Linked DNA regions of Egicoccus sp. AB-alg2. The protein of the gene in region 2 interacts with the protein of the main gene of each other region in a pairwise test. Links are inferred from orthologs where the notes say so. Each region holds a gene or a part of one and is shown on either strand. Other genes may lie near its edges.

The links. Proteins that work in one complex are often made in the same cells at the same time.
Region 1: the proteins of rpe (region 2) and eno interact in binary tests that used the Escherichia coli proteins (3 or more experiments, as listed by UniProt). The link is inferred for Egicoccus sp. AB-alg2 from one-to-one orthologs.

What each region holds. Positions count from the first base shown.
Region 1 is NZ_JBGUAX010000009.1:56,385-61,536, reverse strand. Bases 1-2,828 are described here. They hold eno (phosphopyruvate hydratase), read left to right. Parts: upstream 1-683; coding sequence 684-1,973; downstream 1,974-2,828. Other genes in these bases: ACERM0_RS17975 (S1 RNA-binding domain-containing protein), read left to right, coding at 2,791-2,828; ACERM0_RS17980 (septum formation initiator family protein), read left to right, coding at 1,970-2,506; ACERM0_RS17990 (hypothetical protein), read left to right, coding at 197-523; mazG (nucleoside triphosphate pyrophosphohydrolase), read left to right, coding at 1-138. In the rest of the region: more of ACERM0_RS17975, read left to right, coding at 2,829-3,201; ACERM0_RS17970 (DUF501 domain-containing protein), read left to right, coding at 3,306-3,902; ACERM0_RS17965 (exopolyphosphatase), read left to right, coding at 3,899-4,825; ACERM0_RS17960 (hypothetical protein), read left to right, coding at 4,970-5,152. UniProt on the Escherichia coli protein: Catalyzes the reversible conversion of 2-phosphoglycerate (2-PG) into phosphoenolpyruvate (PEP). It is essential for the degradation of carbohydrates via glycolysis.
Region 2 is NZ_JBGUAX010000002.1:40,582-48,100, reverse strand. The notes cover bases 2,653-5,523. They hold rpe (ribulose-phosphate 3-epimerase), read left to right. Parts: upstream 2,653-3,677; coding sequence 3,678-4,370; downstream 4,371-5,523. Other genes in these bases: ACERM0_RS02810 (response regulator), read left to right, coding at 4,367-5,338; rsmB (16S rRNA (cytosine(967)-C(5))-methyltransferase RsmB), read left to right, coding at 2,653-3,546. Outside these bases: ACERM0_RS02835 (hypothetical protein), read left to right, coding at 1-574; def (peptide deformylase), read left to right, coding at 647-1,219; fmt (methionyl-tRNA formyltransferase), read left to right, coding at 1,310-2,239; more of rsmB, read left to right, coding at 2,236-2,652; bifunctional diaminohydroxyphosphoribosylaminopyrimidine deaminase/5-amino-6-(5-phosphoribosylamino)uracil reductase RibD, read left to right, coding at 5,691-6,785; ACERM0_RS02800 (riboflavin synthase), read left to right, coding at 6,785-7,498; ACERM0_RS02795 (bifunctional 3,4-dihydroxy-2-butanone-4-phosphate synthase/GTP cyclohydrolase II), read left to right, coding at 7,495-7,519. UniProt on the Escherichia coli protein: Catalyzes the reversible epimerization of D-ribulose 5-phosphate to D-xylulose 5-phosphate.

The DNA of each region.
Region 1 (5,152 bases), on a different replicon or contig from region 2:
GCGCGGGCCGCCGGACGCAAGTTCCGAGGCCGCTTCGAGGCGATGCTCGCCCTGGCCGCGAAGCGGGAACTGCCCATCGACGACCTCAGCCGCGACACCTGGCTCGAGCTCTGGGACGAGGTCAAGTCACCGGACTGACCCGGTCCGCGGCCGCCACTACGCTGCCCGCTCCCGCCGCCCGTTCCCGAGGATCCAGATGCCCGTCGATCCCGTCGCCGCCGCGGCCGAACCCTCCACGGCCGCGAGCGTGCGCCCGCCCGACCTGGCGCCCGAGTCCGTGCGCGGCCAGGACCGCGACGTGCTCGCCGGCTGGGACGCCGACGCCGGCGTCGCCGAGCTCACCCGGTGGCAGACGGACCGGCGCCCGTTCCCGACCGACACGGTGATCGTGGCGGGCGCGGGGCTGGCGGGCGCGCTGGTCGGTGCCACCCGCGCCCGGCGCGGCCGGGGCGCCGCACGCGGGCTGGTGGCCGGCGTGGTCGCCGCGGCCGTTGCCCGGCGGATCTGGCGCCTGCAGGCCTGAGCTCTGCGGTTCCCGGGCCCCCCGGGCGATCGTTCGTGTAGATGTTGTTTCGAATGCGCGGAAGCGTGACGTACCGTCCTGGCCCGGACGAGGGACGTCGAGATGCCCCGGACACGGGGGACCGCGCCGTCGCGCCCGACCCCTTCGAGGTAGAGAACCCATGGACCTGACCACCATCGAACTGGTCCGCGCCCGCGAGATCCTGGACAGCCGCGGCAACCCGACCGTCGAGGTCGAGGTCGGCCTCGTCGACGGGACCCTCGGCCGTGCGGCCGTTCCCTCGGGCGCGTCCACCGGCGAGGCCGAGGCCGTCGAACTGCGCGACGGTGGTGACCGCTACCTCGGCAAGGGCGTGCGCAAGGCCGTCCAGAACGTCCAGGAGACGATCGCACCGGCACTGCTGGGCCAGGATGCCACGCGCCAGCGCGAGATCGACGCGCTGCTGCTGGACCTCGACGGCACCGACAACAAGGCCGAGCTCGGCGCCAACGCGATCCTGGGCGTGTCGCTGGCGACCGCCAAGGCCGCCGCCGAGTCGTCGGGCCTGCCGCTGTACGCCTACCTCGGCGGCCCCAACGCCCACCTGCTGCCCGTGCCGATGATGAACGTGCTCAACGGCGGCAGCCACGCGGAGTCGAACGTCGACTTCCAGGAGTTCATGATCGCGCCGATCGGCGCCCCGAGCTTCTCCGAGGCGCTGCGTGTCGGTGCGGAGATCTACCACCAGCTCAAGAAGGTGCTGCACGGCCGCGGCCTGTCGACCGGCCTGGGCGACGAGGGCGGCTTCGCGCCCGACCTGGCGTCCAACAGCGCGGCGCTCGACCTGCTGATGGAGGCCATCGACGCAGCCGGCTACACCGCCGGCACGGACGTCGCCCTGGCCATGGACCCGGCCACGTCCGAGCTGTTCCGCGACGGCAGCTACCACCTCGAGGGCGAGGGACGGGTGCTGTCGTCCGAGGAGATGGTCGAGCTGTGGGCCGACCTCGTCGACCGCTACCCGATCGTGTCCATCGAGGACGGACTCGACGAGGGCGACTGGGACGGCTGGAAGCTGCTGACCGAGCGCCTCGGGGACCAGGTCCAGCTGGTCGGCGACGACCTGCTGGTCACCAACCCGACCTTCGTGCAGCGCGGCATCGACGAGCGGGCGGCGAACAGCGTGCTCGTGAAGGTCAACCAGATCGGCTCGCTGACCGAGACCCTGGACGCGGTCTCCCTCGCCCAGCGGGCCGGGTGGACCGCGATGATCAGCCACCGTTCGGGCGAGACCGAGGACGCCACCATCGCCGACATCGCCGTCGCCACCAACGCCGGTCAGATAAAGACCGGCGCACCGGCGCGCTCCGACCGCGTCGCGAAGTACAACCAGCTGCTGCGCATCGAGGAGGAGCTGGGCGACACCGCCCGCTACGCCGGCCGCGGCGCGTTCCCCCGGTTCCGTCCATGACCGGTCCGTCGACGCGCCCCGACGAACGCCGCGAGCTGCGGCGACGGCAGCGCCGCCGCCGTCGCGGGGGCGACCGTCGCGGGCCGCTGCCGGTGCAGCTGGCCGCCCACCGGGTCACGGAAGCGGTCGGCGCCGCCCGCCGCGGCGTCAAGCGCGCCGTGCGCGGGGACCGGCCGCTGATCCTCGTGCTCGTCGGCGCGGTCGTGCTGTCGGTGCTGATGCTGTCCGGCCCGGCGCAGCGCTACCTCGACACCCGTGAGCGCGTCGACGGCCTGGCCGGCAAGGCCGAGGCGCTCGAGCAGGCCAACGCCCAGCTCGAGCGGCGCCAACGCGACCTGCAGGACCCCACCAACATCGAGTTGCTGGCCCGTGAGCAGCAGGGCTTCATCCGGCCGGGCGAGGTGCCCTACACGCTCATCCCGCCGGAGGTCGAGCGGCCGCGCATCACGGCGCCGCGCGAGCAGGCGCCGCCGCCATCGGACGAGGCCTGGTACGCCCGGCTGTGGGAGGCCGTCCACGGCTGGCTCGGCTGACCGCGGGCCGTCGCGGACGTGAGTGCTCTGCGTCCAAAGTGGATGCCATCCGTGCCATCTCACGGAGGGATCGGGTCTGCGGCGCACGGCGGTGAGCGCTGCGAGACCGATCGTCCCCACCGCCGGTCTTGCTGTCCGGCGGCCGGCTCCGTACCGTTCAGGAGTGCGGGACCCGCTGTGGTCCCGCCTATCGCGCGCCCGGCTCTCGGTTCCACGAGCCGGATCCCCTCACCGAAAGCCGCCCCCGTGCGGCTACGACCGGGGCCCAACGGCGTTCTCGCGCGATGCGCCGACGCGCCCCACAGGAGTTGGTCCAACTGCAGGGACAGATCGTCAAGGGCAAGGTCGTCCGGCTCGAGGAGTACGGCGCGTTCGTCGAGGTTCCGACCGAGGACGGCGGCGTCGTCACCGGGCTGGTCCACGTTTCCGAGGTCGACGCCGACTTCGTCGAGAACATCTACGCCTACCTCGCCGAAGGCGACGAGGTGGACGTCAAGGTCCTCGACGTCAAGGACGACGGCAAGGTCGACCTCTCCATCAAGCGCGCCGACCCGGATTGGCAGGACGAGGAGTCCGTCAACCTGCGGTCGAAGCTCGACAAGGACTTCAACAAGCGTCTGCGGCGCTTCATGCACAAGTCGCAGATGATCCAGGGTGAGGCCCGCCGGCAGCGTCGCGGACGCGTCGGCTCGTGACCTCCCACGGCGGGGCCGCGCGCCCCGTCCCCCCGCCCGCCCCGGCCTCGGGGCGCCGCGACGACGTCCCTGGCGTCCCGCCCGACGGGACGCCGGACGTCGCGGTGGTGCCGCCGCTCGCCAGCGGCCCACAGCCGGACGCGGTCCGGCCCGATCCGCACGCCTCCTACGAGCGGGCGCTGGCCGCGCCGCGTGCCGACCGCCATGCGCGTGCGGTCGTGTCCGCGCAACTCGGGCGGCCCTCGCGCGGCAACCCGGCGATCGTGCACACGTGCGTGTTCGGACTGCCGACGGTGGTGCGCGTCGATCCGCGCCTGGACGACGGCACGCCGTTTCCCACCACGTTCTGGCTCACCTGCCCGGTGATGCGCTCGCGGGTGGGGCGGCTGGAGGCCGACCACGCCATGGTCGGCCTCAACGAGCGTCTGCAGACCGACGAGGACTTCGCCGCCGCCTACGCGGCGGCGCACGAGCGCTACGTCGCCACCCGCGACACGCTCGGTGAGCCGCTGCCCGGCGACCCCGGTGCCGGCGGCATGCCGGGGCACATCAAGTGCCTGCACGTCCACGCCGGCCACACCCTGGCGACCGGGGACAACGTCGTCGGGCAGTGGACCGTGCAGCACAGCACGCCGGCGCCGTGCCGCGGCCCGTGCGTGAGCGCCGAGGAGGTCGCCCGGCGCATGGAGCGGGACGGATGACGGCGTCCCGTGCGGCCGTGGACGTCGGGACCAACTCGGTCCGTCTGCTGGTCACCGACGGTGACGGTCACCGCGTCACCCGCGAGCTGACCATCACCCGCCTCGGTGCCGGCGTGGACCGCAACGGCCGGCTCGACGACGCTGCGCTGCAGCGGACGCTGGACACCATCCGCCGCTACCGGGACCAGTGGGTCGCCGCCGGGGTCACCGACCGGGTGCGGATCGCCGCCACCTCCGCGGTGCGCGACGCGGCCGACCGGGACCGCTTCTTCGACGGCGTGCACGACATCGCCGGCGTGGACGCCGAGGTGCTCACCGGCGACCAGGAGGCGGCGTTGACCTTCGCCGGTGCCGCGGCCGCGGTCGACGTCGTGGCACCCACCGCCGTCGTGGACGTCGGCGGGGGCTCGACGGAGCTGGTGGTCGGCGACGACGCCGGACGGGTCGTCGGCGCCGTGTCGCTGCAACTCGGCTGCGTGCGGCTGACCGAACGCCACCTGGCTGGTGACCCGCCGACCGCCGCCGAGCTCGTCGCCGCACGCGCGTTCGTCGACGAGCGGCTCGACGAGGCCGACGCCGGCCTGGCGCTGCGGGGCACCGATCTGCGCACGGCACGGTCGCTGGTGGCGGTCGCCGGTACCGCCACGACGCTGGCCGCGCTCCACCTCGACCTGCCCGCCTACGAGGAGGAGCGCATCCACGCCACGCGGGTGCCCACCTCGGCGCTGCGCGAGCTCACCGAACGCCTGGTGGCCATGCCGGTCGCCGAACGCGCGCGGCTCGGGCCGGTCCAGCCGGGCCGCGAGGACGTCATCCACGGCGGCGCCCTGGTGCTCTCGCGCGTGGCGGAGCGCTACGGCTTCGACGAGGTCGTGGTCAGCGAGGCCGACATCCTCGACGGGCTCGCCGCGTCCATGGCGTGACGTCGCCGGCCGTGTCGCCGAAGTTCCCGGGGTGCGGACTCGGCGGGAACCGCTGCCGGCAGCGCACGTGACTGCTGCCGCGTGGGGACCGGCGGGCGCGCTGCCCTAGCGTCCCGCCCCGCAGACCGCCTCGAAGGAACCGTCGTGCAGGAGTCGCCGGACATGCTCGCCGAGGAGACGACGCACCTCGTCTCCGTGCCGTTGACCGTGCATCTCACCCTGACCGGGCCGCCGGCCACGTTGGACGGGGTGATGCTGCGCGACAGCGGCACCGTCGACGTTGCCGGCCTGCTGGCCGAGACGGTGCGCTTCACCGTCGAACAGCAC
Region 2 (7,519 bases):
CGGCCAGCCGGCCCCGGACCCGCCGGCCGTGCTGGTGATGACCCGCGGGTCGGTGCTCGACCGTCCGCCGGGTCCGGTCGGCGCGGTCGTGCTGCCCGACCTCGACGGCTCCCTGCGGCGGCCGTCGCTGGACGCGGCCGAGGACACCCTGCGGCTGGCGATGACCGTCGCCGCATGGACCGTGCACGGCCGCGTCCGCACCTCACCCGGCCTGGTCGTCGCCCAGACCCGCGAACCCGACCATCCCGCGATCGCGGCCCTGGCGGGCTGGGACCCGGGCGCGTTCTGGCGGGCCGAGGTCCAGCAGCGCGCCGCCCTGCGGTTCCCGCCGCTCGCGCACGCATTGCGGCTCGACTTCGGCGCCGACCCGACCGGCGACCTCGAGGCGTTGCGCGCGGCGCTGCCCGCCGGGGACGACCTGCTCGGCCCGGTCCCGGTCGACGGCCGATGGCAGCTGCTGCTGAAGGTCGACGACCGGGCCGCGACCCTGGCCGCGCTGCGGCCGCTGCGCGAGGCGTGGAGCACGGACGACCGCGACGTGCGCCTCGACGTGGATCCGGTCGACGCCTGGTGACCGGCAGGCGGCGCCCGGACCACCGGGGCTGGCGTACGCTTGGCCGCGACGACGACGTCCCAGGAGCACCTCGTGAGCAGGCTCGAGATCCGTATCTTCGGGGACCCCGTGCTGCGTCAGCGCGCTCACGAGGTCGAGGACTTCGACGGCCGCCTCGCCAAGCTGGCCGGCGACATGTTCGACACCATGCGCGCGGCCGAGGGCGTCGGCCTGGCCGCGAACCAGGTCGGCGTGCTCAAGCGGCTGTTCACCTGGGAGGTCCCGCAGGAGGATGGCGACGACCTGGGTGGTGCGGTCGTGAACCCGACCCTGCTCGACGCCTCCGAGGAGGACCTGCAGGACGGCGAGGAGGGGTGTCTGTCGTTCCCCGGCCTGTTCTACCCCGTGCAGCGGCCGCTACGCATCGAGGTCGGCTACCAGGACCTGGGCGGCGACCACCAGAAGGTCCAACTGGAGGGCTACTTCGCCCGCATCTGGTTGCACGAGATGGACCACCTCAACGGCATCCTGTTCGTCGACCACCTCGCCAAGCACGACAAGCAGGAGGCGTTGCGCCGGATCCGGGACTACCGGATCGAGCAGGGGCTCGACGACCCGACGCCGCCGAAGCCGGGCGGCCTGCTGCTCGGCCGTCGCCCGCGCTGATTCGCCGCGCGGTCGGCGCCGCCCCTCGACGCAGCGGTCGCGGGGCCCCGCGTCGCCGTGCCCCGCTGCCCCGACCCGGAGGAGCTCCCCGTGCGTGTCGCGTTCCTCGGCACCCCTGAGGTGGCCGTGCCCGCCCTCGATGCCCTCGTCGCGGCCGGCGACGTCGAGGTGGCCGTGGTCCTCACCAACCCCGACCGTCCGAAGGGCCGCTCGCGGACTCCGGTCGCGCCGCCGGTGAAGCAGGCCGCGCTCGCCCACGGGCTCGAGGTCTGGCAGCCGGCCAAGCCGAGCGAGGTGCTCGACGAGTTCGCCGCGCTGCAGGTGGACGCCTGCGCGGTCGTCGCCTACGGCGCGCTGCTGCCCAAGCGGTTCCTGGAGGCCGGAGGCCGCGGGTTCGTCAACCTGCACTTCTCCCTGTTGCCACGCTGGCGCGGCGCCGCTCCCGTCCAGCACGCCCTGCGGGCCGGCGACGAGAGGACCGGCATCACGACCTTCGTGCTCGACGAGGGCATGGACACCGGCCCGATCCTCGACCGGGTCGTGGTGCCCATCGACCCCGACGAGTCCGCCGGTGACCTGCTCGCCCGTCTGGCACGGCTGGGCGCGCCCGTGCTGGTCGACTCGATCCGGCGACTGGTCGCCGGCGAGGAGCCGGTGGCCCAACCCGCCGAGGGTGCGACGCTGGCGCCGAAGATCACCCCGGACGACGTGCGCATCGACTGGCGGGCGCCGGCCCGCGCGGTCGTCGACCTCGTCCGCAGCGCCGACCCGGCCCCCGGCGCCCACACCACGTGGCGTGGCCGGCGCCTGAAGGTGCTGGCCACCCGCGCCACGGACACGACCGGCGAGCCGGGCACCGTCGTCGCACGCACCGGCGAGGGTGTCGAGGTGGCCGCGGGTGACGGGGCCGTGCTGCTGCGGCGCGTGCAGCCGGAGGGCAAGGCCGCGATGGACGGCGTCGCGTTCGCCAACGGCTACCGGCCCGAGCCGGGCGAACGGCTCGGCGAGTACGCCTCGTGAGCGACGCCGGCCTGCCCGCCCGACGCGCCGCGCTGGCGGCGCTGACCGCCGTCGACGAGGACGACGCGTACGCCAACCTCGCCGTGCCGGCGGCGGTCGACCGGCTCGACGCCGCCCGCGACCGCGCGTTCGCGTCCCACCTGGCCTACGACACGCTGCGCTGGGAAGGCACCCTGGACTGGGCGCTGCAGCAGGTGCTGACACGGCCGCTGGACGCGGTCGAGCCCGCGCTCCGGCGGATCCTGCGACTGGGCGCACTGCAACTGCTGCGCACTTCGGTGCCCTCGCGCGCCGCCGTGTCCACCTCCGTCGCACTGGCGCGGGAGGTCGTGCCCCGCAACCGCGCCAAGGGCGCCGGCGGGTTCGTCAACGGCGTGCTCCGCAACCTCGATCGTCGCCGCGACACCCTGCCGTGGCCGGACGCGGACGCCGAGCCGGTCACCGCGCTCGCACTGACCACCGCCCACCCGGAGTGGGTCGTCAGCGACCTGCTGCACCGCTACGGGCTCGAGCGCACCCGCGCGATCCTGGAGGCCGACGACGCGCCGCCGGGGGTGACGCTGCGCGCCACCGGCGACCGCGACGCGCTGGTCGCCGAGCTGCGCGACGCCGGCCTGGACGCCCGGCCCGGCAGCCTGCCCGAGTCGGTGCGGGTGCCCGGCGCCGATCCGCGCCGGCTGGACGCCGTCCGCGACGGCCGGGCCGCGGTCCAGGACGAGGCGTCGATGCAGGTGGCCCGGGCGACCGGCGCCGGGCCGGGGGAACGGGTGCTGGACCTGTGTGCCGGCCCGGGCGGCAAGAGCGCCCACCTCGCCGCGCTCGTCGGTCCCGCCGGCCGGGTCGTTGCGGTGGAGCTGCATCCCCACCGCGCCAAGCTGGTCGAGCAGGCGGCCGCCCGGCTGGGCGTGGACGTCGACGTCCACGTCGGCGACGCGACCCGCCCGCCGCTGCCCGCCCAGGAGCGCTACGACCGGGTCCTGCTCGACGCGCCGTGCAGCGGGCTGGGCACCGGCCGCCGCCGTCCCGAGGTGCGCTGGCGGCGCCGGCCGGCCGACGCCACGGAGCTGGCCGGGGTGCAGCGCCGCCTCCTCGACGCCGCCGCGGAGCGCGTCGCCGCCGGCGGCACCCTGACCTACGCGGTGTGCACCTGGACGGCGGCGGAGACCGAGCAGGTCGCAGCCTGGTTCGACGACGCCCACGGCAGTGGGTTCGAGCCGGGGGAGCGGCGGCAGCTGCTGCCCGACGCCGACGACACGGACGGGATGTACGTCGCCACCTGGCGACGTCGTGACCAGCCCGACCCCTGAGCGACGCGTCGGCCGAACGCTCGGGCGGCGCGCCGCAGACGCTTGAGCGGGGCACCTCGGCGGCCGATGGTGGGATGACCGTCGCGGCTACGCTGCCGTCAGCGTTCGCCGTGGCCAGAAAGGGCCGTTCCGTGCATGACCTGCGTGTCGCTCCGTCCATCCTGTCGGCCGACTTCGCGCGTCTGGCCGACGAGATCGCGGACGTCGCCCCGGCCGTGTCGATGATCCACGTCGACGTGATGGACGCCCACTACGTGCCCAACCTCACGATCGGCCCGCCGGTGGTGAAGAGCCTGCGGGCGGCGACGCCGCTGCTGCTCGACGCCCACCTCATGATCACCGATCCGCGCACGTACGCGCCGCAGGTCGTGGCCGCGGGCGCCGACTCGGTCACGTTCCACCCCGAGGTGGAGGACGACCCGCTCGGGCTCGTGGAGCTGCTGCGCGACGCCGGCAGCCAGGTCGGGGTCGCGGTGCGCCCCCACCAGCCGCTGTCGCTGGTCGAGGAGCTGCTGCCGCACGTCGACATGCTCCTCGTCATGACGGTGCAGCCCGGCTTCGGTGGGCAGGCGTTCATGCCCGAGGTCCTGCCCAAGATCGCCGAGGCGGTCCGTGCCCGTCAGCACCTCGGCGCCGACTTCCGCATCCAGGTCGACGGGGGCATCTCCGCCAAGACCGTGGGCGGGACGGCCGCGGCCGGCGCCGACACGTTCGTGGCCGGCTCGGCCGTGTTCGACCAGCCCGACCGGCCCGCGGCGGCGCGCCAAGTGCTGGAGGCCGCGTTCGCGGCGCTCGAGGTGGCCGGCGGCGAGGGCGCTGCGTGACCCAGCGGGTCCTGGTCGTCGACGACGACGCCGACATCCGCGCGTTCCTGGCGTTGACGCTGGACCTCGCGGGTTTCGAGGTGCTGGAGGCCGGCGACGGCATCCAGGCCCTGGAGCGGGCGCGCGGCGGCGGCCCGGACCTGGTCCTGCTCGACATCATGATGCCGCGCCTGGACGGCATGCAGACCCTGCGGCGCCTGCGCGACGACGCCCGCACGAGCCACCTGCCGGTCGTGATGATGACCGCCCGCGATCAGCGCGAGGACACCCTGCAGGGGCTGGACGCGGGCGCGGACGACTACATCACCAAGCCGTTCGACACGGACGTGCTGCTGGCACGGGTGCGGGCGGCGCTGCGCCGCGCCGACCAGCAGCGCTCGCTGAACCCGCTCAGCGGCCTGCCCGGCAACGAACGCATCCTCACCGAGCTCGGCGAGCGACTCGAGCGTGACGAGCCGTTCGCGCTGCTCTACGTCGACCTCGACCAGTTCAAACCGTTCAACGACCACTACGGCTTCCTGCGCGGCGACGAGGCCTTGCGCGCCGTGGGCGACCTGCTGCGGACCGTGGCCCGCGACCTCGGCGACGAAGACACCTTCGTCGGCCACGTCGGCGGTGACGACTTCGTGGTGATCCTGCCGCCCGACCTCGCCGAACCCGTGGCCGAAGCCGTCTGCGAACACTTCGACGCGCTGGCCCCGACCCTGTACGACCCGGACGACCGCGCGGCCGGCTCCATCGAGGTGCCCGACCGCCGCGGTGTGCCGCAACGCTACGGGTTGCTGTCGCTGTCGATCGGCGTGGCGACCACCACCCGCCGCGACTACGCCCACGTCGGCGAGGTGGTGACGATCGCGACGGAGATGAAGCGCTACGCCAAGACCCGGGGCCGGGGTCGCTCCACCTACGCGGTCGACCGCCGCCGCGACGGCGAGGAACCGATCGATCTCGAGGTCGAGCTTCCCTGACGACGGCCGCGCCCGATCGGGGCGGGCGTCCGGGGGGCCGGCCCGAGCGGGTAGGCTGGACGGGCGTTCCCGGGGAGGGGTGGAATTCCCTACCGGCGGTGACAGCCCGCGACCCGGATCGTCCTTCGGGACGAGAAGGTGGACCCGGTGCGATTCCGGGGCCGACGGTGACAGTCCGGATGAGAGGGAACGCGGGCCGCGCCGTGCCCGCCCTCCACGGGGCGACGGCGCCCGGCCGCGCCGCCGTCCGGTGGCGTCCGGCCGGCGGTCCGCGTGCCTTCGCATCGGCTCCGGCGGACGTCGGCACCACCGTCCGGTGCCGTGCCCGCACCGCGACCGAAGGCCAACCGCCGTGTCCGCGCTCGCCGCCGCCGACCGCCGCGCCCTCGCGCGGGCGATCGCGCTGGCCGAGACCGCGCGCCACCGCACGGCCCCCAACCCGGCCGTCGGCTGCGTCCTGGTCCGCGACGGTGAGGTCGTCGGCGAGGGTGCGACCGCCCCGCCGGGTGGCCCGCACGCCGAGGCCGTGGCCCTTCGTGCCGCCGGGGACCGCGCCGCCGGTGCCACCGCCTACGTGACGCTCGAGCCCTGCGCCCACCACGGCCGCACGCCGCCGTGCGCCGCCGCCCTGGCCGACGCCGACGTACACGGCGTCGTGTACGCGCACGCGGACCCGCACGGCCTGGCGGCCGGCGGCGCCGAGGTGCTGCGCGATCGTGGGCTCCGGGTGGTCGGACCGGACGCGGTCGGCGAGGTGCTCCACGGCGCGGTGGCCGCCCAGCTCGAGGGCTTCCTGTCCGTCGCGACGGCCGGCCGCCCGCACGTGACGCTGAAGCTGGCCCAGACGCTCGACGGCGCGCTCACCGCCCCGGACGGGCGACGCTGGATCACCGGGCCGACGGCCCGCACGGCCGTGCACCGCTGGCGCGCCGAGGTCGACGCAGTGCTGGTCGGCTCCGGCACGGTGCTCGCCGACGACCCGCGCCTGGACGTGCGCCTCGTCGCGGCCGACCACCAGCCGCGCCCGGTGGTGCTCGACCGCCGGCTGCGCACCCCGCCCTCGGCCCGGGTCGTGACCCGCGGGGCCCTGATCGTCACCAGCGCCCCGGCGGACGAGAGATCGGCGCGCCGGCTCACCGACGCGGGCGCGCAGGTGCTGACGGTTCCCGCGGACGGCGCCCCGTGGCTGCCGCAGGCCCTGCGGGCCGTCGCCGCCACCGGCATCCGCGACGTCCTGGCCGAGCCGGGCGCGACCCTGGCCGACGCGCTGCTGGCCGCCCGCCTGGTCGACCGGGTCGTGCTGCACGTCGCCGACCTGGGCGACGGGCCCCCACGCCGCGCCGTCGCGCCCGCCAGCGGGCAGGTCTTCGTGACCGAGCGCGCCGGCGGGGCCGGCCCCGACCTCGTCCTGCACCTGCGCCCCCAGCCCGCCGAGGAGGCCGCCTGATGTTCACCGGGATCGTCGAGGAAGTCGGCACCGTCGACGCCATCGACCTCTACGACGGGCACGCCCGGCTCACCATCGGCTGCGCCGAGGTGGTCCGCGACGCCCGCCCCGGCGACTCGATCGCCGTCGACGGGTGCTGTCTGACCGTCACGTCGTTCCTCGACGACGACGGCACCCGCCGCGGCTTCACCGCCGACCTCATGGCCGAGACGCTGCGTGCCACGGCGCTGGGCGGGCTCGCCGAGGGCGTCGGCGTCAACCTCGAACCGGCCATGCGTGCCGATGCCCGGTTCGGCGGCCATCTCGTGCAGGGCCACGTCGACGGCGTCGGTGAGGTCGTCGCCCGCGACGAGCAGCCCGGCACCGTCTTCGTCACCGTGCGCGCCCCCGCCGCCGTCGTGCCCTACCTGGTACCCAAGGGCTCGATCACCCTGTCGGGTGCCAGCCTGACCGTCGTCGACGTCGACGGTGACCGCTTCCGGGTCGGGCTGATCCCGCACACCCTGCAGGCCACCACCTTCGACGACCGGCTGGTCCCCGGCCAGCGCGTCAACCTCGAGGCCGACGTCGTCGCCAAGTACGTCGAGCGTCTGCTCGCCGCCGGCGCCGCCTCGCCCTACACCCGTGCAGCAGCGCCCCAGGGCGATTCCCTGGCAGCGCCCCAGGGCGACGACCCGGACCGCCGGGCCGACCAGGAGGTCGATCGAGCATGACCACGTTCGCCACCATCGAAC